3 regions of the Janthinobacterium sp. CG_23.3 genome follow, and region 1 is predicted to be linked to each of the others. Evidence: predicted binding sites of a transcription regulator. Region 1 holds the regulator's gene; each other region holds the start of a gene.
What was found. The regulator FNR, encoded in region 1, switches genes on or off when oxygen is low (the NO sensors DNR and NnrR bind a similar motif). The targets are predictions, from matches to a motif close to TTGATNNNNATCAA.
Positions count from the first base shown of each region.

Region 1 (10,059 bases):
CGCCGCGCTTCGATCTTCGAATAGTCGAGCACATCGTTGAGGATCCCCAGCAGCGACTGCCCCGAAACCCGCACCATGGTCAGGTATTTGCGCTGCTCGGCGGTCAGCGCGGTGTTGCCCAGCAGGTAGGCCATGCCCAGCACGGCGTTCAGCGGGGTGCGGATTTCATGGCTCATGTTGGCGACGAAATCGCTTTTCGCCCGGTTCGCCGCCTCGGCGCGGTCGCGCTCGTCCACCAGTTCGGCGGCGCGGGCCTGCACCTCGACCTGCAGGCGCAGCCGCTCGGCGATTTCGGCGATCACCGCCAGCACCTTGGTGCCCTGGTCGGTTTGCACCGCGCTCAGGCTGACCTCGAGCGGGAATTCGCTGCCGTCCCGGCGCAGGCCGAACAGCGCCTGGCCGCGCCCCATCACGCGCGGCTCGGCGCTCAGGCGGGTGTCGAGGAAGCCCTTGCGGGCGTTGGCGTGGCGGGCCCGGTAGCGCGCCGGCATCAGCGTTTCCACCGCCTGGCCGACGATCTCGTCGCGGCGGTAGCCGAAGTAGCGCTCGGCCTGGCGGTTGAAGGTTTCGACGCGGCCGTCGGCGCCGACGACGACCATCGCGTTCGGCGCGAATTCGATCAGGCTTTGCAGGCGCGCGTCGGCCGCCTGCCGCGCGCTCATCAACTCGTTGAAGGCCATCGTCAGCTCGCCGATTTCGTCGTGCTTGGCCACGCCGATCGGCACGAACTGGCTGGCGTCGGCGCGCAGGCCGCGGATGGCGTCGCGCAGCCGCACCAGCGGCGACAGCAGGCGCAGCGTCAGCCAGCCGAGCGCGGCGGCCGCCAGCAGCGAGGCGAAGGCGCTCCACGCCGCCAGCCGGTACAAGGCGCCGTCGAGCGGCTCGAAGGCGTCGCGCAGCGGCAACGCGGCGCCCAGCGTCCAGTCGGCCGACTTCAGCGTCTTGAAACTGTAGATCATTGCCACGCCCTGGCTGTTGCTGCTGACCGCCGAGTCCGCCCCGTCCTCCTTCAGCGCGCGCGTGGTGAGCGCGTTGGCGTTGGCCGCGCGCGGCTGCAGCAGCCGGCTGGCGTCCGGGTGTAGCACGTACAGCGGCACCGCGCCGCGCGTGATGGCGAAGTAATAGCCGCTCTTGCCGACCTTGGCGCTGCGCAGCCGGCCCAGCACGTTGTCCTTGTACAGGCGCAGCACGCCGATCAGCATGCCGACCACTTCGCCGCGCGCGTCCAGCACCGGGGCGACGAATTGCACGATGGGTTGCTTGCTGGTCTTGCCGAGCACCGGTTCGGCGATCATCGGCCGGCGCGTGCGCAGCACGGTTTTGAAAAAGGCCCGGTCGGAGGCGTCCGTGCCGGCCCGTCCCGGCACCGCCGGCACGTCGGCGATCAGGCGGCCGCGGGCGTCGAGCACCAGCACGTCGTCGAACAGCGTCAGCACCGCCCGCGTCGCGTAGTGGGCCCTGAGCTTCTCCGGCGAATCCATCAGCTCGGGCGGCTGCTGCCTGGCGCTGGCGCCGACGACGTCGAGGAGGATCTGCAACTTGTCGTCGAGTTCGGTCGCGGTACTGCGCACCAGCGCGTTCTGCTGCGCCAGCAAGACCCCGGTGAAGTCCTCGCGCATGCGCTGCATCTGGGCCACGGTGACCAGCGCGATCATGAGAATCGACGTCAGGCTCGTTGCCAGGGCGACTTTCGCTTTGATCCCGAGTGGCTTCATTGCTTTCCTTTATGGACGCCCGCGCGGGCATTCAGGCCGCCCGGGAATTGTGCTATCAATAAGGATACTTAGCAAGCACTACCCTGCCGCGCGGCGGCCGCCAGGATCACCGGCGCCACCGCCGCCGGCCGACCGCCTCGCCGAAGGCGCTGCCGCGGATCGGCCCGCGGCTCGCGATGCCGGGCGCCGCGCCAGCGGGTAGAATGGCGCGGCGCCAGTATATTTTTCTTTCGGCGAATCGAAACCGCCGCGGCCCGCCTCTTAGTAGCCGAGGGATGTCCTCGCCACCGTCGAAAGGGAAAAATATGTTCTATATGAAAAATGTACCGGGTTGGGAGCGGCTCTTGCGCGCCGTCGCCGGCCTGCTGGCGATCGCCTTCGGCGTGCTCGCGCTTGGCGGCGCGGCCGGCGTCGGCCTCGCGCTCGGCGGCGCCGGCCTCGTCGCCTCCGGGCTGTTCGGTTTCTGTCCGATGTGCGCGCTGCTCGGGCGCCGCCTGGACCGCGCCGGCCGCGCCGATGACGCTCGCTGAGCAACACCGACCGGTGCTGGACGCCGCCCACGGCGGCGATCCCGCCGCGCTGGCGCAGTTGCTGCGGCTGTGCCAGCCCGACATCCGCCGCTACGCCCGGCGCTCCTGCCTGCTCAGCGACGTCGACGACGCCGTCCAGGAGGCCTTGTTGGTGCTGTCGCGCCGGCTCGGCTCGGTGCGCCTGCTGGCGGCGTTCTCCGGCTGGTTGTTCAAGGTGGTGCGGCACGAGTGCCGCAAGCTGGCCCGTCTGGCGCTGCGCCACGCTCCCTACGACGACGAGCGCGCCGAACGCTGGCTGGCCGCGCAGGACACGGCCGGCCTGCGGCTGGACCTGGTGAACGCGCTCGAATCGCTGCCGGCCGATTATCTGCACATGATCCTGTTGCGCGATTTCGCCGAGCTGAGCATCGCCGAAATCGCCGCCCTGCTCGGCCTGACGGCGGCCGCCGCCAAGAGCCGGCTGCACTGCGCCCGGCTGCTGGCGCGCGAGTATCTGGTGGGCTGAGGCGGGCGCCTGGCGTCGGGAGCGGCCGCCCCGGCGTAGTTGCCATATAATTAAATCGACCAACCCCGGGTCGTTTAGTGGGCTATTGCCACTTGGTAACGTCGGGATGCGATAAACTCCATGACAGCCTCCGAATAGGTATATCCCGCTATGCTCACAGAACTGCCCGCCCTGACCCTGCCCCGCGTTCCCGTGGAGGTGTTGCGCGCGCGCTGCTCCACCTGCAGCATGCACCAGTTGTGCCTGCCGATGGGCCTGGACATGGGCGATATGGACCGGCTCGACCAGATCATCGGCCGGCGCCGCAAGGTGCCGCGCGGCGCCACGCTGTTCCGCATCGGCGACCCGTTCGTCAACCTGTACGCGATCCGCCTCGGCCATTTCAAGACCTACCAGATCAACGCCGGCGGCGAGGAGCAGATCACCGGCTTCCAGATGGCCGGCGAGCTGCTCGGCATGGACGCGATCAGCGCCGACCGCCACCATTGCAACGCGGTGGCGCTGGAAGACAGCGAGGTGTGCGAAATCCCGTTTTCCAGCCTTGAACAGCTGCTCGGCGAGATGCCGACGCTGCTGCGCCATTTCCACCGCATGATGAGCCAGGAGATCACGCGCGAGCAAAGCGTCATGCTGTTGCTGGGTAATATGCAGGCGACCCAGCGCTTCGCCGCCTTCATCGTCAACCTGGGCTCGCGCTACGAGGCGCGCGGCTATTCGAGCGTCACGTTCCAGCTGCGCATGTCGCGCGAGGAAATCGGCAACTACCTGGGGCTGACCATCGAGAGCATCAGCCGGCTGTTGTCGAAGTTTAAGAAGGAAGGCTGGCTGCGCGTCAGCAACCGCGAAATTGAAATCCTTAATCCGGCCATGCTGAAGGCGATTACCGCCGGTACGCCGGAGGCTTGCGCCTAAGCCGCCGGCGACGCCGGTCGGCTGGCCCACGCCGTGTAACGGAGCTGGGCTAACCGACCTGCGGCAATCCCATCAATCGCTGCGCAGCGCCACGGCGCGCTGCGTCGGCCAGGTCCAACTGCCATCCAGGCGCCAGTCGCGCCGGGCGTTTTCCGCCAGCACTTGCCAGCGGCTGCGCTCGAACAGCGCCAGCGGCGCGCTGAAGTTGCCTTGCGCGTCGGGCTGGACCGCCAGTTTGATGTCCTTCTCCGGTTGCGTCGCATGGGCCAGGTGCAGCAGCAGCGGCGCGCTGTAGGGCAGGCCGTGGCTGTCGATCTTGCCCACCAGCACGGCGTTGGCGGCGTCGTAGCGCAGCGCCGCCGTCAGCCCCAGCGCGCTGGCCGCGCGGTCGCGCCGCAAGTCCTGGTTGATCGCCTTGCCCTTCTTGTAGTAGTCGCCCACCACCAGCGCGTCCTGGCGCGAAAACGCCAGGTAGCCGGTGTAGCTGCCGGCCACTATGACGATGAAGGGGCCGAGCATCAGCAACCACGGCCAGCGGTGCGTGTACCAGGGGCGTTCGGCCGGCGCCAGGGGGCGCAATGGCAATACGTTCGACATGGTTTCTCCTTTATTGCTTAGCGCGGCACAAAGAACACCGCTTTTTCCATCACGTGCAGGCTTGGGTCGTCGAGCGCCGTCAACTCGATGGCGATCTGGTTGGAACCCTTGGCCCCGGCGCCGTGGGCGGCGCGCAGGCGCACCGGCAGCGCCAGCGTTTCGGTGGCGCCGACGCTGACCTCGTCGGGCGTGACCAGCGCCAGGCTCGGCAGGCCCGACACCTTCACCTTGTAGCGGTGCGGCGTCTCCGCGGTGTTCATGATCTGCAGGCGGTAGACGTTTTCGACCATGCCGTCCTCGACTTCGCGCCCCATCGCGCCGCGGTCGCGGATCACGTCCAGCTTGAGCGGCGTGCGCAGCGCCAGCGAGCCGACCACGGCGGCGGTGATGACGGCCAGGATCGCCGTGTAGATCAGCACGCGCGGGCGCAGCGCGCGCTGGCGGATCTGCTCGACGCTGAAATTGTTGGCCAGCGCGTGGTCGGTGCTGTAGCGGATCAGGCCGCGCGGGCGGTCGATCTTGTCCATCACCGTGTTGCAGGCGTCGACGCAGGCGGCGCAGCCGATGCATTCGTACTGCAGGCCCTGGCGGATGTCGATGCCGGTCGGGCACACCTGCACGCACAGGGTGCAGTCGATACAGTCGCCCGTCTTGGCGGCGACGGCCGGCGTGGCCTTCTTGTTGAGCGCGCCGCGCGGCTCGCCGCGCTTGACGTCGTAGGTGATGATCAGCGTGTCCTGGTCGAACATCGCGCTCTGGAAGCGGGCGTACGGGCACATGTATTTGCAGACCTGCTCGCGCAGCCAGCCGGCGTTGCCGTAGGTGGCCAGCGCGTAGAACAGCACCCAGAACCATTCCCACGGCCCGAAGCTGAGCGTGGCCACCTCGTGCGCCAGCGTGTGGATGGGCGTGAAATAGCCGACGAAGGTGAAGCCGGTCCACAGCGCCACCGCGCCCCAGGCCAGGTGCTTGGCGGTTTTCTTGGCCGCCTTGCGCAGCGACGGCCCCTGCTTGTCGAGCAGCATGCGGGCGCTGCGCGTGCCCTCGATGCGGCGCTCGATCCACAGGAAGATTTCGGTGTACACCGTTTGCGGGCAGGCGAAGCCGCACCAGACCCGCCCGGCGATCGCCGTCACCAGGAACAGCAGGTAGGCGCAGATGATCAGCAGCGCCGCCAGGTAGATGAAGTCCTGCGGCCACAGCACCACGCCGAGGATATAGAACTTGCGCGTGCCGAGGTCGAACAGCAGGGCCTGGCGGCCGTTCCAGCTGAGCCACGGCAAGCCGTAGAACATCAGCTGGGTCAGCCAGACGCAGACCCAGCGCAGGCTGGCATAGCGGCCCTTCGCCTCGCGCGGATAAATCTCCTCGCGGGCCGCGTACATCTTGATCACTTGGGGGGCGGGATCGCTCATGGCTGCTCGCCTATCAAGGTTGCGGGTTCGACAGGCTCCACACGTACGATGCCAGCACATGTACCTTGGCCTCGCCGAGGAAGTCGTCGAACGCCGGCATGGCGTTGCTGCGGCCCTTGCGGATGGTTTCCATGACGGTGTCGGCGCTGCCGCCGTACAGCCAGATCTTGTCGCTCAGGTTGGGCGCGCCCAGCGCCTGGTTGCCGGTGCCGCCGGCGTTGTGGCAGGCCATGCAGGCGCCGAACTTGTTTTTGCCGAACACCACCTTGATCGGGTCGGCGGTCGAGCCGGACAGGCTCAGCACGTAGTGGGCGACGTTTTCCACGTCCTTGTCGCTGCCCAGCGCCGCGCCCATCGGCGGCATCTGGCCGTTGCGCCCGTGCAGGATGGTGGTCTTGATGATCTCCGGCGTGCCGCCGTACAACCAATCCTTGTCGGTCAGGTTCGGAAAGCCCTTGTTGCCGCGCGCGTCCGAGCCGTGGCATTGCGCGCAGTAGGTCAGGAACAGCCGCTCGCCGACGGCGTGCGCGGTCGGGTTGGCCGCCACCGTCTTCAGGTCCTGTCCGAGGAATTGCTTGAACAGGGGGCCGTAGTCGGCGTCGGCCTTGTCCAGCTCGCCCTGGTACTGGCCGCTGGACTTCCAGCCCAGCTTGCCGGCGTAGGTGCCCAGGCCCGGGTAGAGGAACAGGTAGGCCAGCGCGAACACGATGGTGATGTAGAACAACCACATCCACCAGCGCGGCATCGGCGTGTTCAGCTCGGTCAAGTCCTCGTCCCAGATGTGGCCGGTGGTACCGACCGGGCCGTCGTGGTCCTTCAGCGCGCCGACCTTGTGGGTCGACTGCGAGTACAGCAGCACGCCGCAGCCGAAGATGCCCAGCAGCGACAGCACGACGATGTAGATGTTCCAGAAACCGCTGGTGAAGTCAGACATGGCCGCCCTCCCCCACGACGATGTCGGCGGCGTCGTCGGCGAACGGCAGTTGCGCGGCGCTGTCGAAGTCGCTGCTGCGCCGGGTCACGAAGGTCCACCACAGGATGCCCAGGAAGGTGGTGAAGGAAACCACCGTCATGACGCTGCTGGCGCTGTCAAAGAGGTTCTCGATTGCCATGCTAGTTCCTTGTCTTGATTAATGTGCCCAGGCCCTGCAGATAGGCGATCAGGGCGTCTTCTTCGGTCTTGTCCACCAGCGCGGCCGGCGCGGCGGCGATCTCGGCCTCGCTGTACGGGTCGCCCAGGCGTTTCAGCGCGCGCATTTTCGGCGCGATCTCGGCCGGCACCAGGGCGGTTTTCGCCAGCCATGGATAGTTCGGCATGTTCGACTCGGGCACCAGGTCGCGCGGCTTGTTCAAATGGGTTTTGTGCCATTCGTCGCTGTAGCGCCCGCCCACCCGCGCCAGGTCGGGGCCGGTGCGTTTCGAACCCCACTGGAACGGCCGGTCGTAGACGAACTCGCCGGCGACCGAGTAGTGGCCGTAGCGTTCGGTTTCGGCGCGGAACGGCCGGATCATCTGCGAGTGGCAGTTGTAGCAGCCCTCGCGCACGTAGATGTCGCGCCCGGCCAGGCGCAGCGGCGTGTACGGCTTGAGGCCGGCGATCGGCTCGGTGGTCGACTTCTGGAAGAACAGCGGGACGATCTCGACCAGGCCGCCGACGCTGACCACCAGCGTCACCAGCGCGATCAGCAGCCAGGGGTTCTTCTCAATCCATTCATGTGAAAATTTCATCGCTCACTCCGAATCAGGCGTGGGCCGCGGCCAGCGCGGGAATGCGCGCCGTCACCGATTGGCGGCCGCGCAGGGTCATGTAGGTGTTGTAGCCCATCAACAGCATGCCGCTCAGGTACAGCAAGCCGCCGCCGAAGCGCACCACGTAGTACGGATAGGTCGCCTTGACCCCCTCGACGAAGGTGTAGGTCAGGGTGCCGTCGGGGTTGACCGCGCGCCACATCAGGCCCTGCATCACGCCGGCGATCCACATCGCCGCGATGTACAGCACGATGCCGATGGTGGCGACCCAGAAGTGCATGTCGATCAGGCGGGTGCTGTACATCCTGGTCCGGCCGGCCAGGCGCGGCAACAGGTAGTAGATCGAGCCCATCGTGATGAAGCCGACCCAGCCCAGGGCGCCGCCGTGGACGTGGGCGATGCCCCAGTCGGTGTAGTGCGACAGCGAGTTGATGGTCTTGATCGACATCATCGGCCCCTCGAAGGTGGCGATGCCGTAGAACGACAGCGAGACGATCAGGAACTTCAGGATCGGGTCGGTGCGCAGCTTGTGCCAGGCGCCCGACAAGGTCATCATGCCGTTGATCATGCCGCCCCACGACGGCGCCAACAGGATCAGCGAAAACACCATGCCGATCGACTGGGTCCAGTCGGGCAAGGCGGTGTAGTGCAGATGGTGCGGGCCGGCCCACATGTAGGTGAAGATCAGCGCCCAGAAGTGGACGATCGACAGGCGGTACGAATACACCGGGCGCTCGGCCTGTTTCGGGATGAAGTAGTAAACCATGCCGAGGTAGCCGGCGGTGAGGATGAAGCCGACCGCGTTGTGGCCGTACCACCACTGTATCATCGCGTCCTGCACGCCCGAGTAGGCCGAGTAGGATTTCCACAGCGACGCCGGCATCGCCGCGGCGTTGACCACGTGCAGCAGCGTGACGGCGATGATGTAGGCGCCGAAGAACCAGTTGGCGACGTAGATGTGGGCCACCTTGCGCTTGAGCAGGGTGCCGAAGAACACCACCGCGTAGGCGATCCAGACCACGGCGATGAGGATGGCGATCGGCCATTCCAGTTCGGCGTATTCCTTGCCGCGGGTGAAGCCCATCGGCAGGGTGACCACGGCCGACAGGATCACCGCCTGCCAGCCCCAGAAGGTGAACGCGGCCAGCTTGTCGGAGAACAGCCGCACCTGGCAGGTGCGCTGCACCACGTAGTACGAGGTGGCGAACAGGCCGCAGATGCCGAAGGCGAAAATCACGGCGTTGGTGTGCAGCGGCCGCAGCCGGCCGTAGGTCAGCCAGGGTATGTCCAGGTTCAGCGCCGGCCATGCCAGTTGGGCGGCGATGATGACGCCAACCAGCATGCCGACGATGCCCCAGACTACGGTGGCGATCGCGAATTGCTTGACGATCTTGTAGTTGTAGTTCAGTGAATGGTCCACTCGTGCTCTCCCGGGATTGCTTTGATGATGTAGTGCATCAAAGAGTACGGGTTCGACCATCAAAAAACTTTGATGTGGATCAAAATTCACCAGATCAATTGCAGATAGGCACTAACGCGGGGGCGCGCTACCACGACCCCGATACGTGGGGCGTTGGGGCCGGCCGGTGCATGTCGCCGGTGTTTGCGCGCGGCGGTGGCGCCGCCGCCGCGCTTCGCTACACTAGCTCATGAGCACGCCGAACGACGACTACGACACGCCCTGGAAGGACGCCGTGACCCGGTATTTTGCGGACTTCATGGCCTTCTATTTTCCCCGCGCCCACGCCGAGATCGACTGGTCGCGCCCGCAGCGCTTCCTCGAGCAGGAATTGGCGCAGGTGGCGCACGACGCCGAACTGGGGAAGCGCCTGGCCGACAAACTGGTCGAGGTCACCCTGAAGGGCGGGGCGCCGCAGTGGGTGCTGGTGCATTTGGAAGTGCAGGGTCGGCGCGACAGCCGTTTCGCCGAGCGCATGTTTACCTACAACTACCGCATTTTCGACCGCTACCGCCGGCCCGTCGCCAGCATGGCGCTGCTGGCCGACGGCAACGCCGGCTGGAAACCCGACAGCTTCGGCTACCAGTTGCTCGGCTGCACGGTGGGGATTCAATTTCCCGTTGTTAAACTGGACGATTTCGCCGGACGCGCCGAACAGTTGCTGGACGACCCGAACCCGTTCGCGCTGGTGACGGCGGCCTACCTCGCCACCCGCGAAACCAAGGGCGACGACGTCCGCCGCGCGGCCGCGAAGTGGTTCATACTCGAACGGCTCCTGCTGCAAAATCGGGACAGGAGGATTATCATTGACCTGACCGTGGTGATCGACTGGTTAATGCGCCTGCCTCAACCACTGGAGCACGAGTTATGGCGCCGCATCGAGAAATTCGAAAGGAGTCGGGCTATGCCTTATATTTCATCCTTTGAGCGTATCGGCCTGGAGCGCGGCCTCAAGCGAGGTCTGCGGGAAGGACTGCGGGAAGGACTGCGGGAGGGACGGCAGGAAGGACGGCAGGAGGGACGGCAGGAGGGACGGCAGGAGGGATTGCGCGAGGCGCTGACGCAGCAGTTGCGGCGGCGCTTCGGCGCCTTGCCCGATCCTGTGCAACGGCGCCTTGAACAAGCTACCTGGGCCGAACTGCTGGTGTGGTCCGAGGACTTTGTGGACGCTGCCACG
Region 1 covers NZ_JBJXIB010000018.1:23,981-34,039, forward strand. The annotation lists gene ACFDR9_RS07095 (response regulator) at 1-1,715, opposite strand, end outside; gene ACFDR9_RS07100 (DUF2892 domain-containing protein) at 2,021-2,245, shown strand; gene ACFDR9_RS07105 (sigma-70 family RNA polymerase sigma factor) at 2,232-2,750, shown strand; gene fnr (fumarate/nitrate reduction transcriptional regulator Fnr) at 2,901-3,662, shown strand; gene ACFDR9_RS07115 (FixH family protein) at 3,735-4,259, opposite strand; gene ccoG (cytochrome c oxidase accessory protein CcoG) at 4,277-5,674, opposite strand; gene ccoP (cytochrome-c oxidase, cbb3-type subunit III) at 5,688-6,608, opposite strand; gene ACFDR9_RS07130 (cbb3-type cytochrome c oxidase subunit 3) at 6,601-6,786, opposite strand; gene ccoO (cytochrome-c oxidase, cbb3-type subunit II) at 6,788-7,402, opposite strand; gene ccoN (cytochrome-c oxidase, cbb3-type subunit I) at 7,416-8,843, opposite strand; gene ACFDR9_RS07145 (Rpn family recombination-promoting nuclease/putative transposase) at 9,073-10,059, shown strand, end outside.

Region 2 (10,059 bases), on a different contig from region 1:
TGGTGAAAGTATCGTCGTGGTACGACAACGAATGGGGTTTCTCGAACCGCATGCTCGACACCACCGTTGCCTTGATGGCAGCGCAATAAACCCGCCACTCCACCATCTACAGAAAGGACGGCACGCCAGCCCTGGCCCGTGCCGCTAAAGCCATGCAAAGCCCTATGCAACGCGCGACAAAAATTGTAGCCACCGTCGGACCGGCGTCCAACGACCTGCAAACCCTCATCAAGATGTTCAAGGCCGGCGTCAACGTCGTGCGCTTGAACTTTTCGCACGGCAAGGCGCAGGACCACATCGACCGCGCCGCCATGGTGCGCGAGGCGGCGGCCTATTGCGGCCGCGAAGTGGCCATCATGGCCGACATGCAGGGTCCGAAGATCCGCGTCGGCAAGTTCGAAAACAATAAGATCCAGCTGGAAAACGGCGACAAGTTCATCCTCGACGCCAAGTGGGGCGAAAACGGCGAACTGGGCAACCAGGAACGCGTCGGCCTCGACTACAAGGAACTGCCGCGCGACCTGAAGAACGCCGACGTGCTCTTGCTCAACGACGGCTTGATCGTGATGGTCGTCGACAAGATCATCGGCAGCGCCATCCACTGCACCGTGCGCATCGGCGGCGAGCTGTCGAACAACAAGGGCATCAACCGCCAGGGCGGCGGCCTGACCGCGCCGGCGCTGACGGCGAAAGACATGGAAGACATCAAGACGGCGATGAGCTTCCAGGCCGACTACCTGGCCATTTCCTTCCCGAAAAACGCCACCGACATGGTGATGGCGCGCCAGCTGGCCAACATCGCCGGCGAACAGTACGACCACAAGCCTTTGATGATCGCCAAGATCGAGCGCGCCGAGGCGATTCCCGCGCTGCAGGAAATCCTCGACGCGTCCGACGGCATCATGGTCGCGCGCGGCGATTTGGCGGTGGAAGTGGGCAACGCGGCCGTGCCGGCGCTGCAAAAGCGCATGATCAAGATGGCGCGCGCGTCCAACAAGCTGGCCATCACCGCCACGCAAATGATGGAGTCGATGATCGTCAACGCCGTGCCGACCCGCGCCGAAGTGTCCGACGTCGCCAACGCCGTGCTGGACGGCACCGACGCCGTCATGACCTCGGCCGAAACGGCGTCCGGCCGGTATCCGGTTGAAACGGTGGAGGCGATGGCCGCGATCTGCCTGGACGCGGAAAAATGGGACAGCTGCAAGCTCGACGCCGACTTCTTGAACATGACGTTTACCCGCATCGACCAGTCGATCGCCTACGGCGCGCTGTTCACGGCGCACCATTTGCGCGTGAAAGCGATCGCCACGCTGACCGAGTCCGGTTCGACGGCGCTGTGGATGAGCCGCCACCATATCGACGTGCCGATCGTCGCGCTGACCCAAAGCGTGTCGACCCAGCGCAAGCTGGCGCTGTATCGCAACGTCAGCACGCTGAACCTGATCCAATCGAACGACCGCGACGCGGTGCTGAAAGCGGCCGAAGACCTGCTGCTGGAACACCGCCTGGTCGAGCGCGGCGACACCGTCGTCATGACCTGGGGCGAGCCGATGGGCCAGGTGGGCGGCACCAATTCGCTTAAAATTACGAAGATCGGCCAGCACTGAGTTAAAGTGCCGCCGCATATGAGTACCGTGGGCCGGATTGGCAAGGCGTGATCCGGCCTAAAAAAGAAGCAACCATATAATCAACGAATTACACTGGAGTACAGAACAATGAGCGTTATCGTAGAAGTGACCGGCCGTGAAATCATCGACTCGCGCGGCAATCCGACCGTGGAATGCGACGTGTTGCTCGAATCCGGCGCCACCGGCCGGGCGGCCGTGCCGTCGGGCGCGTCGACCGGTTCGCGCGAAGCGATCGAGCTGCGCGACGGCGACCCGAAGCGCTATTTCGGCAAGGGCGTGCTGAAGGCCGTTGAAAACATCAACACCGTCATCGCCGACGTCGTCACCGGCCTGGAAGCGCACGAACAAGCTTTCCTGGACCGCATGCTGATCGACCTGGACAACACCGACAACAAGAGCAACCTGGGCGCCAACGCCATGCTGGCCGTGTCGATGGCAGTCGCCAAGGCGGCCGCGCAGGAAGCCGGGCTGCCCTTGTACCGCTATTTCGGCGGCTCCGCCGAGATGCGCATGCCTGTGCCGATGATGAACGTCATCAACGGTGGCGCGCACGCCGACAACAACCTCGATATTCAAGAGTTCATGATTATCCCGGTCGGCGCGCCCACCTTCAAGGAGGCGATTCGCTACGGCGCCGAGGTGTTCCACACGCTCAAGAAGATCTTGCAGAAAAAGGGCTTGACCACGGCGGTCGGCGACGAGGGCGGTTTCGCGCCGTCGGTGGCCAGCCACGAGGAAGCCATCAAGCTGATCATCCAGGCGATCGAGGAAGCCGGCTACCAGCCGGGCACGCAGATCGCGCTGGGCCTGGACTGCGCCGCCAGCGAGTTCTACAAGAACGGTAAGTATGAACTGGAAGGCGAGGGCCTGAGCCTGACGGCAACCGGCTTCACCGCGTTGTTGGCGAGCTGGTGCGACAAGTACCCGATCATCTCGATCGAAGACGCGATGGCCGAAGGCGACTGGGAAGGCTGGGCGATTCTGACCGAAGCGCTGGGCAAGAAGGTGCAACTGGTCGGCGACGACCTGTTCGTGACCAACACGACGATCCTGAAAGAGGGCATCCAGAAGGGCATCGCCAACTCGATCCTGATCAAGATCAACCAGATCGGCACCTTGACCGAAACTTTCGCCGCGATTGAAATGGCCAAGCGCGCCGGTTACACCGCCGTCATTTCGCACCGCTCCGGCGAGACGGAAGACTCGACCATCGCCGACATCGCCGTCGGCACCAACGCGCTGCAAATCAAAACCGGCTCGATGTCGCGTTCGGACCGCATGGCCAAGTACAACCAGCTGCTGCGCATCGAAGAAGAACTGGGCATCGCCACCTCGTACGCCGGCCGCGACGCCTTCAACATCAAGTCGTAACGGCATCAAGGCGCCGACGGCGCCAAAATACACCAAGGGCGTCGAGCCGGGGTCGGAGCTTCAGGTCCGACCCCGGTTTGACGCCCTTGGTTTTTTATTCCGCCACCAAACCGCTACTGGAACGCCACCTCGGCGAAGCTGCGCAGCTTACGGCTGTGCAGCTGGTCGATGCCTTGCTGGCGCAGCAGCGCCAGCGCCCGGATCCCAATGCGCAAATGCTGGTCGACGCGCTCGCGGTAGAAGTGGTTGGCCATGCCCGGCAGCTTGATCTCGCCGTGCAGCGGCTTGTCGCTGACGCACAGCAGCGTGCCGTACGGCACCCTGAAGCGGAAACCGTTGGCGGCGATGGTCGCGCTTTCCATGTCCAGCGCAATCGCCCGGCTCTGGCTGAAGCGCCGCTCCGGCGTGCGATGCGGCAGCAATTCCCAGTTGCGGTTGTCGGTGCTGGCCACGGTGCCGGTGCGCATGATGCGCTTCAAATCGTAACCGGTCAGCTGCGTCACCTCGGCCACGGCCGCCTCCAGCGCCTGCTGCACCTCGGCCAGCGGCGGGATCGGCACCCACAGCGGCAAATCCTCGTCGAGCACGTGGTCTTCGCGCACGTAGGCGTGGGCCAGCACGTAGTCGCCCAGGTTCTGGGTGTTGCGCAGGCCGGCGCAGTGGCCCAACATGAGCCAGGCGTGCGGGCGCAGCACGGCGATGTGGTCGGTGATGGTTTTGGCGTTGGCCGGGCCGACGCCGATGTTGACCATCGTGATGCCGCTGCCGTCGGCGCGCACCAGGTGGTAGGCCGGCATCTGCGGCAGCCGTGGCGGCGCCGCGCCGAAGGCGTCCTCGGGGTCGACGGCGCAACCGGCGCGCCGCGTGGTGACGTTGCCCGGCTCGACGAAGGCGATGTAGCCGTCGTCCTCGCTTTCGGCCAGCGGATCGACCGGCCGGCCCATCATCTCGTGCCCCAGGCGCACGAATTCGTCGATGTAAAACTGGTAGTTGGTAAACAGGATGTAGTTCTGGAAGTGCTGCGGCGCGGTGCCGCTGTAGTGGCGCAGGCGTTGCAGCGAGTAGTCGACCCGCGGCGCCGTGAACAGCGCCAGCGGCTGGGCCGCGCCAGGCGCGATTTCCATGGTGCCGTTGGCGATGCCGTCGTCCATCGCCGCCAGGTCCGGCAGGTCGAACATGTCGCGCATCGCCATGCGCCGCTCGGGCGACATATTGCCCTCGATGTGGTCGTGCTCGGCGAACGAGAAGTGCACCGGGATCGGCTGCGCGCTCACCCCCACTTCCAGTTGCACGTTCTGGTCGCGGCTGTGGTTCTTCAGCAGCAGCGTGAACTGCTGCAAGTAGTAGTCGGCGAACAGGTCGGGGCGCGTGACGGTGGTTTCAAAGACGCCCGGGCCGGCCACGAAGCCGTACGCCAGGCGCGAGTCGGCGCGCGCCACGGTGTCGGTTTGGATGCGCACGAAGGGATAGCAGGCGCGCGTGCGCCCGTTCAGGTCCTCGCCGCCGACGAAACGCTGCAGCGCGTCGCGCAGGTGCTCGATGCTGCTGCGGTAAATGGCTTGAACCTGTTCCAGCGCCAGGCGCGGATCGTTGAAGCGGGTCGATGCAATGAAGGCTGGCGTATGCAATGGGTGGCTCCTGTAGGTTAAGGCTCGGTTCACCTTTATTGTAAGGCAGCGCCGAAGATTGCGTGCGGCAACGTTTGCTAATGAAGTAAGCGGCGCGTGCCAGTCCCGTAGCCAGTACCAGTCCAGTGTGGTCGCCCACGCCCGATATTCTTTGATCTCGCTCAAGGAGGAGAAAAACGCGGTGGATCGCGATGCCGCTTTTGAAGTTCCTCAGTTCGCTTCCCCATTTTTGACTTCAATCAAGGATTTCGGACGCGCCAACGCCCACACTGGGGGATGTTGGCGCCGGCGCAGCGGCGCCGGCAACCAGACCGAAGCAAAAAAGGGGGATGCAATGCAGACAGTCAGATGGTCGGAAGACATGGCCTTGGGGGTGCCGGCGATGGACCGGGCGCACCGCGCCCTGCTTGGGCAGATCGAACGCCTGGACGCGGCGCCGGACGAGCAATTCGCGGCGGCCTACCTGGACCTGATCGACACGCTCGAGCAAGACTTCCGGGAGGAAGAGGGACTGATGGAGAAGATCCGCTTTCCGGGCCGGCGCCAGCATGCCGAACAGCACGCGCGGGTCATGGCCGGCTTGCGTTACGCCGAGTCGGACGTGCTGCAAGGGGAGACGGCGGCCGGGCGCGACGTCGTGCGCTTCCTGCCGCGCTGGTTCCTGGGGCACCTGTCGAGCATGGACCTGGCCCTGGCGGTGGGACTGGAAATGAGCGGCACCCACCATGCGCCGCCGCCGGACGTGCTGTTGCGCACCGAGTTGTCGCGCCAGCTCAAGCTGAACATGCTCGAATAGGGCGTCGGCGCCCGTTCCGGCGCGCCGGAGCGTTGGAAACACGGCTCGGCCGGCGCATTGTTGTTGTGATATTGCACTTTTTACATCTGGCGAACGGTGCAGCGCGTTGCTGCACCGCAGCACTCTGCTAGAATCGTGCAATCAATCATCTTCTTGGAATGCCATGAAACGTGTGATCTTCAATCAAAAGGGCGGGGTCGGCAAATCGACCATCGCCGTGAACCTCGCCGCCATCGCGGCGCACCAGGGGAAAAGGACGCTTTTGATCGATATTGATCCGCAGTGCAATTCGAGCCGCTACCTGCTGGGCGACGCGGCGCGCGAGACGGCGCCGACCATGGCGGCGTATTTCGAGCAGATGCTGGCGTTCACGATGTTCCCGAAGGCGGCGGCCAGCTTCGTCCACGCGACGCCGTTCGAGAACCTGTCGATCATGGTGGCGCACCCGGAAATCGGCGAGTTGCAATCGAAACTCGAGTCGCGCCACAAGATCTACAAGCTGCGCGACACCCTCAACGAACTGGCCAATGATTATGACGAAATTTTCGTCGATACGCCGCCGGCCTACAATTTCTTCACCCAGTCGGCGCTGATCGCGGCCGACCGTTGCCTGATTCCGTTCGACTGCGACGATTTTTCGCGCCAGGCGCTCTACACCCTGGTCGCCAATGTCGCCGAGATCAAGGCCGACCATAATCCGCGGCTGGAAATCGAAGGCATCGTGGTGAACCAGTTCCAGCCGCGCGCGCGCCTGCCGCAGCGCCTGGTCGACGAACTCAAGGCGGAGGGCTTGCCGGTGTTCGAGAACAAGCTGTCCAGCTCGGTGAGGATACGCGAGTCGCACGACCGCAACCTGCCCATGGTGCATCTGGACGCGCGCCATAAGATGAGCCAGGAATTTCTGGCGCTGTATGCGGAGTTGCAGGCGGCTTGAATAAGCGCTACGCGGCCGCTTACGACGCCGGCGGGCGCGAGTGCCAGCGCAGCCGCGGCAGCGTGGATTTGCGCCGGCGCTCGTTTTGCGCCGCGTCGTACGACAGGAACGTGGTGCCGATGGCGAACCATTGCTCGCTGGAGATGACGCGCTGCGCCAGCGGCAGCAATTCCTGCTCTTCCTTCGCCAGGCGCTCCAGCAAGTTCTCGCAGTAGCGCTCCAGGGTAAAACACAGCATCTTGACATGCGTCGCGCTCTCGGCAAAGGCCAAGCGCAGGCGCCGCCGCGCCGAGCCCAGCGTGTGGCGGCCGATCCGGTTGAGCGTCTCCAAGTCCGCCAGCAGCGTGTCGGCGTCGTGGGTCGCCTGGCGCAAGGCCGGCATCAGGCAGCCTTCGACTTTGCGCTGGTGGCGCATTTCGGCGAAACGGGTCAGTTCGTCGAGCTGGTTGGCCAGCCGCACCGGGTCCATTTTCTGGGGCGCGCCGGCGTTCACCTGCAGGTAGTGGCGAAAGCGCGAGATGAAATTGCGCTCCCTTTTTTGTTCGATCGACAGGGTCATCAGGGCATAGGTGGCAGTCAGCATGATTTTTCCTTCATTGCAACGTGCCCCGGGACCTGCGCTTCGGCGTGGATTTGCGCGCCGCGGCGAGGCGTCCGACGTGCGCAAAAAAGCATTGTGGTAATTAATGCGAACGCGTATTACCTTACGCCTGCGATCCCGGCGCATCCGGCGCAGTTACAATTGCTTACAAATGTTTGCAATACAAATTATTTCTCGGTAATGTTGTGACGGCCTGGCGGCGTCCCGTTGTTGACGTTGGTAAACGGCCAATGCCGCGAGAATGTCGTGTGCGGCAAACGGGAAGTTGCTACACTGGGAAGGAATCAATTTCAGCGTTCAACCAACTTGTTCAACATCTGAGGTCGAATCCCGCCATGGCATCGTCGGATCTTTCCACCCAAGGCCCGCCGGCGGCCTCACTGCCGCAGGGCGAGCCGGTCTTTTACCTTGGCCACTGGCAGATGCGGGCGTCCGGCGCCTTCCAGCACTGGTCCGACGAGGCCGGTCGCATCCTGGCGCTCGCGCCGTCGCGCTTTCCGCGCGCGCTCGACGATTTCCTGGCCTTTGTCCACGCCGACGACCGCGCGGACCTGGCCCAGGCGTTCGCCGACGTACTGCGCGGCGGCCCCGCGCTGAACCGCGAGCACCGCATCGTGCGCCCGGACGGCGAGCAGCGCCACCTGTACGCGCGCGGCCGCTTGGAGACGGACGCGCGCGGCCAGCGCCTGCTCGCCGGCTCGCTACACGACGTCACCGAATCCAAGCTCGGCCAGCGCACGCTGCGCCAGAACGAGGCGCTGGTGCACATCGCCGGGCGCATCGCCCACCTGGGCGGCTGGGAAGTGGAGCTGCCCTCGCGGCAGGTGGTCTGGTCCGAGGAAATCTACGCGCTGTTTGATATGGCGCCGGGGCCGCCGCCCAGCTTCGAGCAGGCGATCGGCCTGTGCGTACCGGAGTCGCGCGCCCGGCTGCGCGCCGCCTTCGAGGGCTGCGCGCAAGTGGGGCTGCCCTACGACGAGGAGCTGGAGGTGGTCAGCGCCGGCGGCCGCCGGCTGTGGGTGCGCGCGCTCGGCCAGGCCGTGCGCGGCGACGGCGGCGTCATCACGCGGGTGCGCGGCGCGATGCAGGACATCAGCGGCCAGAAGCGCGCCGAGGAGCGCGCCAACCGCCTCGCCGCGCGCCTGACCACCACGCTCGAAAGCATCACCGACGCCTTTTTCACGTTCGACCACGCGTGGCGCTTCACCTATCTGAACCGGCAGGCCGAGCTGCTGCTGCAGCGCAGTCGCGGCGAACTGCTTGGCAAGGTGGCGTGGGAAGAGTTCCGGGAGGCCGTCGGCGGCGTTTCGTATGGCGCATACCACCGGGCGCTGCGCGACAACTGCGCGGTCGAGTTCGTCGAATACTACGCGCCGCTGGCGCGCTGGCTGGAGGGCCACGCCTATCCGTCCGACGAGGGGCTGGCGGTGCATTTTCGCGACATCTCGGCGCGCAAGCACGCCGAGCTGGCGCTGGTGCGCTCGAACCGCGCGTTACAACTGCTCAGCCGCTGCAACGAGGCCTTGATCCGCGAGGGCAACGAAGCGGCGCTGGTCGAGCGCATCTGCCGCATCGCCGTCGACGTCGGCGGCTACCGCATGGCCTGGGTCGGCTACGCCAACGACGACGCCGCGCGCAGCATCAGCGTGGAAGCGCACGCCGGCGAGGACGACCTGGATTATCTGCGCAGCATGACGCTGAGCTGGTCCGACGCCGCCGCCGGGCCGGGTGAATGCCCGGCCGGGCGGGTGGTGCGCGCCGCCGCGCCGCTGCTGCTGGAGCATCTGGAACAATTGGACGCCTGCCAGCCATGGGTCAAGGTCGCGCTGGCGGCGGGTTACCGGGCCGCGGCGTACCTGCCGCTGCGCGACGGGCAGCGCTGCTTCGGCCTGCTGGCGCTGTATTCCGGCGAGCCGTTCGGCGACCCGGCGCGCGAAATCGGGCTGCTCGGCGAGCTGGCCGACAACCTCGCCTTCGGCGTCGGCAACATCCGCGTGCGCGACGCGCAACGCCGCATCCAGGCGCACATGCGCGACCAGGCCTCGCTGCTGGACCAGGCGCGCGACGCCATCATCGTGCGCAGCGTCGACCAGCGCGTGCTGTATTGGAATAAGAGCGCGCAGCGCCTGTATGGATGGTCGCAGGACGAGGTGCTGGGCCGCTCGGTCGACGCCTTGCTCGACGACGACGAGGACGCCCTCGAGGCCGCCACCGCCATCGTGCTGCGCAGCGGCGAATGGAGCGGCGAAGTGACCCGCCGCGGCAAGGACGGCAGCGCGCTGACGGTGGAGGTGCGCTGGACCCTGGTCAGCGAGGACGACGGCCGGCCCAAGGCCATCATGTCGATCGACACCGACATCACCGAGCGTAAGGCGGCCGAACGGGAAATCCAGTACCTGGCGTTCTACGACGCGTTGACCGGGCTGCCGAACCGGCGCCTGATGCTGGACCGGCTGCTACACGCGATGGCGGTCAGCGGCCGCGCCCGCCGCACCGGCGCGCTGCTGTTTATCGACCTGGACAACTTCAAAACGCTCAACGACACCCTCGGCCACGACCAGGGCGACCTGCTGCTGCAGCAAGTGGCGTCGCGGCTGCAGGCGGCGGTCTACGACAGCGATACCGTGGCGCGCTTTGGCGGCGACGAATTCGTCGTCATGGTGGAAGAGCTGAGCCGGGACCGGGTGGTGGCGGCGGCCCAGACCACCACCATCGGCGAGCGCCTGCTGCTGGCGTTAAACCAGCCGTACCTGCTCAAGGGTGGCGCGCACCATAGCAGTTGCAGCATTGGCGCCACACTGTTCGAGCACGACGGCGACGTTGGCGAGTTGCTCAAGCGCGCGGACCTGGCGATGTACCAGGCCAAGGCGGCCGGGCGCAACACGCTGCGCTTCTTCGACCCGCAGATGCAAGTGGCGGTGCACGCCCGCGTGGCGCTGGAGGCCGACCTGCGCCAGGGGCTGCGGCGGGACGAGTTCTACCTGCACTACCAGCCGCAGCTGGGCGAGGGCGGCCGCATCACCGGCGCCGAGGCGCTGGTGCGCTGGCGCCATCCGCAGCGCGGCGTGGTGTCGCCGGCCGCGTTCATTCCGCTGGCT
Region 2 covers NZ_JBJXIB010000016.1:3,288-13,346, reverse strand. The annotation lists gene gap (type I glyceraldehyde-3-phosphate dehydrogenase) at 1-89, shown strand, start outside; gene pyk (pyruvate kinase) at 165-1,610, shown strand; gene eno (phosphopyruvate hydratase) at 1,719-3,002, shown strand; gene ACFDR9_RS06470 (AMP nucleosidase) at 3,116-4,630, opposite strand; gene ACFDR9_RS06465 (bacteriohemerythrin) at 4,965-5,426, shown strand; gene ACFDR9_RS06460 (ParA family protein) at 5,590-6,360, shown strand; gene ACFDR9_RS06455 (hemerythrin domain-containing protein) at 6,380-6,943, opposite strand; gene ACFDR9_RS06450 (EAL domain-containing protein) at 7,297-10,059, shown strand, end outside.
Region 2: ACFDR9_RS06455 (hemerythrin domain-containing protein) is a predicted target of FNR. The motif match lies at 7,172-7,185, and genes of this name have one in related genera.

Region 3 (10,059 bases), on a different contig from region 1:
CGACCTGCACCAGCATCGCCTTGGATTTCTTCGCCAGCAGCGTCTGCGTGGCCAGCACGTGCTCGACCTCGGAGGTGCCGATGCCGTGCGCCAGGCAGCCGAAGGCGCCGTGGGTCGACGTGTGCGAGTCGCCGCAGACCACCGTCATGCCCGGCAGGGTCGCGCCCTGCTCCGGCCCGATCACGTGGACGATGCCCTGGCGCTTGTCGTTCATGTTGAAATAGGTCAGCCCGTAGCGCTTGGCGTTGGCGTCGAGCGTCTCGACCTGCAGCCGCGAGACCGGGTCGGCGATGCCGCCGGCGCGGCCGGTGGTCGGCACGTTGTGGTCGGCCACGGCCAGGTTGGCCGAGACGCGCCACGGTTGCCGTCCGGCCGCACGCAAGCCGTCGAACGCTTGCGGGCTGGTGACCTCGTGCACCAGGTGCCGGTCGATGTACAGAATTGTCGTGCCGTCATCCTCGGCCCGCACAACGTGGGATTCCCAAAGTTTGTCGTAAAGCGTCTTCATTATGATTTATGCGGCGTAGCCACAGCCTGTAGTGAGTAATCCACAATGATTATGCCATATTTTGTGCAATGCAAAACCGGGGCCGGGCCGCGGCCCGGTATGGCGATACGAAATTCGGTTTCGATACACAATCCATGACAAACATTGCCAAGTGAGTCGAGCCGTCCCGCGGCGGGACGGCCCAAAAAAAATGCCCGCGGGTGAGGCAGGCACTGTGTCTGTTGCGGCGGTCCGGTCTAGGCCGCCATACGTACACTTCCCCTGCACCCGTCCATCAGAAACGATAGTCCGACCACTAGGACCAACTCGCCCTCGGCCGAGCGGGCGGTGCCGGTAATGCCCTCGACCGCGATCGCGGTCATCGGCTTGATGACCAGGTCGGCGGTGCCGTCGACGGCCTCGACCGCGAGAATGTACGGTTGTGGCGCCGCCACAACAATGCCCACCCGTTCGCTGCACAACTCGTAGCCCAGCGCGCCGGCCAGCGAGCGCACCGGCAGCGGCCGGCCCTGGTCCTTGAGCACCGGGAAACCGCCCACTTCCATGAAGGTTTCCGGCAATTCGACGACCCGTTGCACCACCGCCATCGGCAGCGCCAGCGCGGCGCCCGAGGTCGATACCAGCATCGTCGGCACGATCGACAGCTCGATCGGCAGGCGGATCGAGAACTTGGTGCCGACGCCGAGCGCCGAGTCGATGTGGATCGCGCCGCGGTTCTTCTCGACCGCGGTTTTCACCACGTCCATGCCGACCCCGCGACCGGAGACGCTGGAGGCGACGTCCTTGGTCGAGAAGCCCGGCAGGAACACCAGCTGGAACGATTCGTCGTTGGACAACTGGGCCGATTCGCTGATCAGGCCCTTCTCGGTGGCTTTCTTGCGCAGCTTGGCCGGGTCCATGCCCTTGCCGTCGTCCTGCAGCACGATCATCACGCTGTTGGCTTCCTGCCAGGCCTTGAGCGAGATGTAGGACTTGACCGGCTTGCCGGCGGCGGCGCGTTCTTCCGGCGTCTCGACGCCATGGTCCAGCGCGTTGCGCAACATGTGCACCAGCGGGTCGTACAGGCTGTCGACGACAACGCGGTCGACTTCGGTTTCGGCGCCCTCGATGGTCAGTTCGACGTCCTTGCCCAGGTCCTTGGCCAACTCGCGCACCAGGCGCGGGAATTTCTGGAACAGGCGCCCGACCGGCTGCATGCGCGTGGCCAGCGTGGCGCGTTGCAATTCGGTGGAGTAGCGCGAGGCCCGCTCCAGCGTCTCGGCCAGCGTTGCCATCAGCGTCGCGGCCTGCCCTTCGAATTTGAATTGCAGCAGGCGTTCGAGCAGCACGGCGGCCTGGTTGGCGGCCTGCACCGACTCGCCGGCCACTTCCAGCAGGGCGTCGAGCTTGACGGCGTCGACGCGGATGCTGTCTTCCTTGACCGGCGCGGCGGTGCGCACCTCGGCGCGTTCCTCGCGGAGGTCGACACCGTCCCAGTTCTTGCCGCCGGCTTTGGCGGCCGGGGCCGCTGCCGCCGCCGCGGGCGCGGCGGCCACCGGCTCGGCGACGGCGGCGCTGGCGGCCGGCGCCGCTGCGGCTGCCGCCGCGACGGCCGGCACGTAACTGCCTTCGGGGATCACCGCGACATACATCGCTTCCCAGTCCAGGCCGTCGGCGCCAACCGGCACCGGCGCGGCGGCGGCGACGGGCGCGGGCGCGGGCGCGGCGGCCGGAGCGGCCGCGGCCGCCTTGGGCGCCATCGCCTTGCCTTCAATGGCGTTGGTCAGGATCAGTTCGAGTTCGGCCGGCATCGCCGGCAGACTCTCCGGCGCGTTGCCGTTGGCCAGCTCGGTGAGCTGGTCGGCAACAAAGCCGGACGCCTGCAACGCCGCCTCGATGGCGATCGGCGTCACCGGCGCGGCGCCGGTGCGCAGCGCGTCGAACAGGTTTTCGGTCAGGTGGCAGGCCGCCACCAGCGCCGGCAGGTTCATGAAGCCGGCGCCGCCCTTAATGGTATGGAAGGAGCGAAACACCGCGTTCAACGTTTCCTTGTTGTCGGGGTCGCGCTCAAGGCACAGTAAATGCTCTTCAACGTTAACCGCAAGATCCATCGCTTCAACGACAAAATCCTTGAGCATATCGTCCATTAGAATCCCAGGTCAGCAAGAAGATCATCGACATTGTCTTGGTCCAGCGCCGCCGACGGCACCGATGGACCCTGCATCAACACCACCGGCTTGTGCGCCAGTTTCTCACGCATGGCCGGCGGCGCGTTGTCGCGCAACAACTCTGCCAGTTCGTGCTCCACCGTCTTGGTGATCATCACGACCTTCTTGATCAACTGCCCGGTGATGTCCTGGAAGTCCTGCGCCATCATGATTTCCAGCAAGCGCGCCTTTTCCGCCTCGGTGGCCTCGGTCACGGTTTGGGCAAACTGTTTCGAGTCGCCGGCCAGGGTCTTGAATTCATCCAGGCTGAGCTTGCCGGCGAACAGCGCGGTCCAGCGCCCGTCCATGTCCTTGGCCTTTTTCGACAGCGCGTCCTGCGCCGGCATGCCGTCGTCGAGGGTGTTGAGGACCTTGTTGGCGGCCTGCTCGGTAAGGCTGGCGACGTATTCCAGGCGGTCCTGGGCGTCGACGATCTGCGACGAGGCCTCGGTCAGGGCCTTGTCGTAGCCAAGCTCGCGCAGCGAATCGTGCAACAGGCGGACGATGCCGCCGAGGCGCTCGAACATCGGTTTGTCGGCGGCGTCATCGGCGCCAGCCGGCGCTTCCGCCGCGGCGGCGACGGACGCCGGCGCCACGGCCGCGGCCGCGGCGGGCGCCGGCACGCTCGCCGCTACCGAGTCGAACAGGGCATCGAAATCGTCGTCGGCGGACGCGGCGGGGGCTGGTGTGGGGGTTGGAGCAGGTTTCGGCGCAGTGGTTTGCGCGGACACTTCATCGAATAGTGCGTCGAAATCATCAGCGGCGTTGGTCATAGTCCCTGCTTCTCCATAATTTGTAAAAATGTGTCGCCTACACGTTGCGTATCACAGACTTATACCTGGAATTCTTCCGATTAAGATGACTTCCGGCAATATAACAGCGTTTACGCGAGTGTAGCAGGGCGCTGGCTGCTTGTTCAATGTGAATCCGCTGTTTCGGCCGCCGCGCGCCAGCGCAAGGACCTCGGCGCGACGGAATCGCCCGTCAGCAGTTGCATTTTGAAATACTAACATCGGATAGAGAAGCAAAACACGCACCGGGCAACAAATGCCCGCCTTTTTGTAAAAAGCGCCGCCAAAACGCCCCGCGGCGGCGCAAAGCGTGGCCTGACCGGCACGGCTGGCGAAAAAGCGTCGATAGCATTGATAAATATCAAGTCTTTGCGGTCGGACAATGATCGCATTCGCGTCTACAATGAAGACAGGCCGCGCCGCCTGCGGCCGCGGTCAAGCTGATCAAGGAGATGGCCATGTATAAGAAAATTCTGATTGCGACCGACGGCTCCGCCGTCTCGAACATGACGGCCTGCGCCGGCGTCGCGTTCGCCGAGCAAATGCACGCCGACATCCTGGCGCTGTACGTGGCGCCGGAATACCAATACCCGGTATACATCGAGATCATTCCGCCGAGCTATCCGAGCGAAGAGGAATACCGCGCCGCCATGAGCAAGGCCGGCGCCGAGCACTTGCAGCCCATCCACGACGCGGCCGCCAAACGCGGCCTGAAAAGCGCCGGCCTGACGGCGTTTTCCGACAGCGCGGCGCTGAAAATCGTCGACGTGGCCAAGCAGTGCGACTGCGACCTGATTTTCATGGGCTCGCACGGGCGCAGCGGCTGGGGACAATTGTTGCTCGGCAGCGTCACCAACAAGGTGCTGTCGCATACCACGCTGCCGGTGCTGGTACACCGCCTGATCAAGGAACCGTCGACCTGAACGCGCGGCGCCGGTATGCGCCGGCGTTATTCGCGGCATCACTTAAGGAAATAGCAAACTAACTAAAAACTATAGTATATTCGCCTCCTTATTTCAGTTTAACCTCTTGCAGCGGCCAGCAATGCCGGCCGGGCACCTAACCATTTCCCTATGATACGAATTGTCATTGCCGACGACCACACCATCATGCGTGAGGGTTTGAAACGCATACTCGACGGCGCGCCCGACATTGATATCGTTGGCGAAGCGATCGACGGTTTCGAAGTCCTTGGCCACGTGCGCCAGGGCGGCTTCGACCTGCTGCTGCTCGACCTGTCGATGCCGGGGCGCAGCGGCGTCGACCTGATCCGCCAGATCAAAAGCGAGGCGCCCAAGCTGGCCATCCTCATTCTCACCATGCACGAGGAGGAGCAGTACGCGGTGCGGGCGATCCGCGCCGGCGCACAGGGCTACCTGACCAAGGAGAGCGCCGGCACCCAGCTGGTCGGGGCGATCCGCAAGGTCGCCTCGGGGCAGCCCTACATCAGCGCCGAGGTGGCGGAGCAACTGGTGCTCAACATCATGATGCCGAATGAGAGCTTGCTGCACAAACAGTTGTCGGACCGGGAATTCGAGGTCTTTTCCCTGCTGGTGGCCGGCAAGTCGATCACCGAGATCGCCAACAACTTGCACCTGAGCGTGAAAACGGTGAGCACGCACAAGACCCGCATCATGCAAAAAATGGGCATGAGTTCCCTGTCCGAGATGGTCCAGTACGCCGTTGCCCACCGTCTGCTGTCGCCTTTCAAAACCTGACCCACGCGGTCGCCCGGCCAGTTCGCAGTAGGAACAATCCTACAGCGAGCGCGCCACCTCCTACCGCCATATTCAGCGCCTGCTGATATCAATCAAGCACCCTAGTTGGCATACTGAAATCAGCGAATCAAGTTGCTGGCCGGTTACTCCCCTACCCGACAGGCCGTCAGCGGATTGAGCCGCAACGTGGTCTGTACGGTGTTTGTGCCCAGGCGACGCGCCGCCCGACCCGCTGCCGCTGCCGCTCGATCCCGTTTGGGGCCGCCCTGAACCTTGACGAGTGGTCCAGGTTCTGATCGACAGGCGCCGCCGTACTTGGAGACGGCGCGCCGCACCGGTCGGAGCGGGACGCTCAGCGAGGCGAGCGCTTCCCTAATCCGATATTTGAAATTTGATGTACCTGTCAACAGGAGATGAGCATGCTGTCAACGCAAACGTCTGAAATCCGTCCCGCTTCGTCGTCGGCCGCGCAGTCTTCGTCGATGGAAGCGGGCCGCCAGCGCCAAGGGCGGCTGTGGTCGAATTTGAAGGAAGTCTGTGATTTGCTGCATATTTCAACCGCCTGCTCGATCGCCGCCGACGAGCTGCTGTTCCAGCACGTGCAGTTCAAGACCGGCCAGCGCGTCCACACCATCGGCCAGCCCTTCGACACGCTCTACATCGTCAACTCGGGTTTCCTGAAAACCGTGCTGATCGACGAATTCGGCAACGAGCAGGTGCTGAGCTTCCCGATGAAGGGCGACATGCTCGGCGTCGACGGCATCCATTCCAAGCATTATTCGTCGGAGGCGGTGGCCTTGTCGGACTGCGACCTGATCCTGCTGCCGTTCAAAAAACTGACGGCGCTGGGGCGCATCCATATCGAGCTGGAAAATGTCATGTACGGCGTGATGAGCCGCGAACTGGTGCGCGAACAAGCGATGATCGGCATGCTCGGCGCCCTCAGCGCCGAGGCGCGGGTGGCGCGCTTCCTGGTGTCGCTGGCCGACCGCTTCGCCCAGATGGGCTACTCGAGCAAGTTGTTCAACCTGCGCATGACGCGCCACGAAATCGGCAGCTACCTGGGCTTGACCCTGGAAACGGTCAGCCGCACGCTGTCGGCCTTCAATGAAATCGGCCTGATCAGCGTCGACCAGCGCACCATCGGTATCAAGGACCCCGACGCGCTGAAAACGCTGCGCCGCCTGCCGCCGTCGCGTTCGCGCGCCAAGCAACTGGCGGCCGCGAAACTGCGCGCCGGCGCCGAACCGGCCGCCCCCGTGCAATTGTTGGCGACCATTTAATTGGCCGCCGTTGCGCACGCCAGCGTCGATCAGTAATCAAGTGTCAGCGTGAGTTGATGTGAACCGGTTTTACCCCCAGCTTCGGCCCGGCCAGCGCAAGCTGCAACCGGGCCTTTTTTCGTACTGTCCCGCCGGGCGCTTCAGCGACCGCTTTACTGCTCGCGCGCCAGGGTGCCGTTGACAACCCGGACCTTGTCGCCGACGCGGTAAGACGGATCGTTTTCAAACGCCACCGTCTGGGCGCCGCCGTTGGCAAACCGCACCACCACCTCGTAGTGCTGGGTCTTGCGTACATTGCGCTCGATGTTACGGCCGGCGTAGGCGCCGCCCAGCGCGCCGGCGATTTGCGCCGCGGTGCGGCCGCGGCCGTCGCCGACCTGGCTGCCGAGCAAGGCGCCGACGACACCGCCGCCGATGGTGCCCAGATAGCTGCCGTCGCCGTTCACCTCGATCACATTGACCGCTTCGACCGTCGCGCAGTTGGCGCACACCACCGGCGCCGGCCGTGGCACCGGCGGCGCCGCGCGGGCGGCCAGCATCGGCTGCCTGAGCGTGGCGCTGGTGACGCGCTGGCCCTGGCGCAAATTGGCCACCACCGCGCTGGCCGGCGTGATGTTGTCGCGGCGCTTGATGGTGTAAGTGCCGACGTATTCACCGGCGCGCACCTCGGGCAGGAAAAACACCCCCTTGGTGCCGACGATGGTCATGTCGGCCTTGGCGCCGGGCGTGCCGCGCACGGTGAATTGCAAGTCGCTGCCGGGAAGCAGGTCGTCGCTTGGCAGGACCTCGAAGCGCTCGATTTTCAGGTCGGCGATGGCGTCCTGGCGGGCGCCGTGGCGGCCCACGCCCTTCAGCAAGGACTCACTGAGGACGGCGCTGGTGACCAGGTTGCCTACGCGCAAATTCGCCGTCACGGGGCTGCGCGCCTCGATGCTATCGCGTCTGCCGAGCGTGTAGGTGCCTTCGTACAGGCCGGCGTCCACCTCGTTAAGCACCAGGTTGCGGCGGGCGCCGTCGATACGGATGGTGGCGCTGCCGCCCGGCGTGCCGTACAGGCTGAAGTTCAGTTCGACGCCCGGTTCCAGACGCCGCACTTCGTCGACGTTGAAGCCTTCGATGCGCGGCGCCGCCGTGTCGTACTGGCTCGACTGCTGGGCCTGGGCCTGGGCTTGGGCCTGTTGCGGCAGCGCGCTCAGCGCCACGGCAAACAGCGGCAACATGGCGAAATGCACGGCGCACAGGGTGCGCGAATAGTTTGGAAGGGTTTTGATGATGTTCTCCTTGGATCGTTGGGCGCCTGGACGCACGGTAGCGGGCGGTGCTTGCCACCCGTCAATAAAGCCAGCTTAATCCGTTCGCCGCCGGGCAATCTGTACGCTGGCGTACATAGGCGCGCAAATGCGGCTTGCCTATACCGCTTGCCGCAGCAAATAAAGCTTGCATTTTCAGCCACGCTCAACAATAATGCAAATACGAATCATTCTCAACTGAGATAAAGAAGGTTAGTCATGCACAGCCAAAAATCCACCACCGCCACCCCCTCTATCCACCCAGCCGCGGCACTGTCGAGCGCGCAGCCGGCCCAGCCGGCGCGGCGCATTACCAGCGCGGCGCTGTTGGAGGAGCGCCGCGAAGTCGAAATCGAGCACGCCGGCAAGGTCTACCGCCTGCGCGTGACGCAATTGAACAAGCTCATTCTCACCGCCTAGGCAGTTTCCGGCCAACGGCCGGCCCACCCCAGCCAGCCAATCCCGCGCGGTCGCACGACACGCCGGCAGCCAGCCAAACCACCCCCGAACAGGAGCGTTTGATGGCGATCGATCGTATTGACCCCATATTTCTGTCCCAAAACAATGTGGCGCACCAGCCCGAGCTGATGCTGTCGGCCGTGCTGCACCTGATGTCGCACTACACCGCGCGCAGCGCCGAAAACGGCGCCTGCCTGAAACTGGCGTCGGTGATTGAACGCCACCTGAAGGCGCTGGCCGGCCTGCCCGACCTCGGGCCGGTGCTGCAGGCGACCTGCCAGCAATTGTCCGAACAGTGGGCCGCGGTCGTCGAGCGGGCCATGCCGCAGCCGCATAAAAGCTCCTTCCTCAGCCGCATCATGGGCGCCGCCAAGGCCGCCGCGCCGGCCCAGCGCCCGCCCACCTCTTCACGCCAGACAGGATAGCCGCCATGTGCGACAAAGACCAAGCCACCGCGACCACGCACCCGCCCGTGATCAGCAATTGCGCCGGCGACGACGCCGCGCCCGCCGCGCTGACGTCGCGCCGGCGGCGCATCTGGGAACTCTCGCACACCTGCCACTGCCCGCTGGTCGGGGTCGGCCTGCCGCTGGGCGGCCTGCGCAAGCTGGTGGGCAAGATGACCGGCGGGCGCGTACTGGCCGACGACTACGAGGTACACGTCGGCGCGGTGACCGAGTGCGGCAGCCGCAACCGCCTGTCCGAAGCCTTGCACAAGGAACTCGAACGGCGCTACGCCCACGTGGTTCAGCGCTTCCGCGGCGCCAAGAGCGCCGACCAGGTGGCGCAGCTGTGGCAGGCGGCGGTGGCGGGCGGCGACGTCGCCGGCGCCTTTTGGGCCGGCTTGACGCACCCGCGCTGCGACGCCGAGCTGGAGGAGCGCATGTGCCGCGACCTGCACATGATCCAGCACCAGGCCGGCGCGTGCGTGCGCGCCGACATGGGCAAGTTCAACCAGTTGGTCGAGGAAAACGCCGCCATGGCGCGCGAGCTGGCCAAGCTGCAACAACGCAGCCAGGCCCTGCTGGCCGACAAAAGCACCGAGCTGGAGCGCACCGACGGTTTGCTGATGCAGGCGCGCGCGCAGGCGATCGGCAAGGACAGCGTGATCGACGGCTTGCGCGCGCAACTGGCGCAATTGCGGGAGTCGATTCCGGGACTGGCGTCGCGCACCCGGCTGGCGCAGCGGCTGGCGCAGATGGACCGGCGCGAGCGCGACTTGCGCATGCAGATCGTCGACTTGAAGCAGACCCAGGCGCGCGCCCCGGACGCCCCGCCAGCGCCGGCGCCCATCAAACCGGAGCCGGCGCGCGGCATGAAGATGCCGATCCGCCTGGTCGACCGGAGCGTACTGTGCGTGGGCGGGCGCAGCGGCAATGTCGCCACCTACCGCGCGCTGATCGAGCGGGTTGGCGCGCAGTTCGCGCACCACGACGGCGGCCTGGAGGACAACGCCAACATGCTCGATTCGAGCTTGGCGGCGGCCGACCTGGTGATTTGCCAGACCGGCTGCATCAGCCACAGCGCCTACTGGCGCGTCAAGGACCACTGCAAACGCACCGGCAAGCGCTGCGTGTTCATCGACAATCCGAGCATCTCCAGCCTGGCGCGCGGGCTGCAGGAAGTGAGCGGCGACATCGAACCGGTAGCGGCGGTCTAAGGAAGGCCGCCGGCGGCAAAGGGCCGGCGGCGCCTAAAAAAACCACCGCCCTGCGCACGTCAATACACATCGCGGCGGTAGCGCCCCTCGGCGGCCAGCGCGTCGAGCGCGGCGCGGCCCAGGATCTGCCGCAGCGCCGCGTCGACGCCGCCGGCCATGCCGTTC
Region 3 covers NZ_JBJXIB010000013.1:24,709-34,767, reverse strand. The annotation lists gene leuC (3-isopropylmalate dehydratase large subunit) at 1-511, opposite strand, end outside; gene ACFDR9_RS05730 (chemotaxis protein CheA) at 745-2,634, opposite strand; gene ACFDR9_RS05725 (protein phosphatase CheZ) at 2,634-3,467, opposite strand; gene ACFDR9_RS05720 (universal stress protein) at 3,944-4,408, shown strand; gene ACFDR9_RS05715 (response regulator) at 4,559-5,203, shown strand; gene ACFDR9_RS05710 (Crp/Fnr family transcriptional regulator) at 5,686-6,486, shown strand; gene ACFDR9_RS05705 (glycine zipper 2TM domain-containing protein) at 6,639-7,793, opposite strand; gene hemP (hemin uptake protein HemP) at 7,995-8,195, shown strand; gene ACFDR9_RS05695 (hypothetical protein) at 8,297-8,659, shown strand; gene ACFDR9_RS05690 (DUF2325 domain-containing protein) at 8,665-9,894, shown strand; gene ACFDR9_RS05685 (sulfite reductase subunit alpha) at 9,954-10,059, opposite strand, start outside.
Region 3: ACFDR9_RS05720 (universal stress protein) is a predicted target of FNR. The motif match lies at 3,837-3,850, and genes of this name have one in related genera.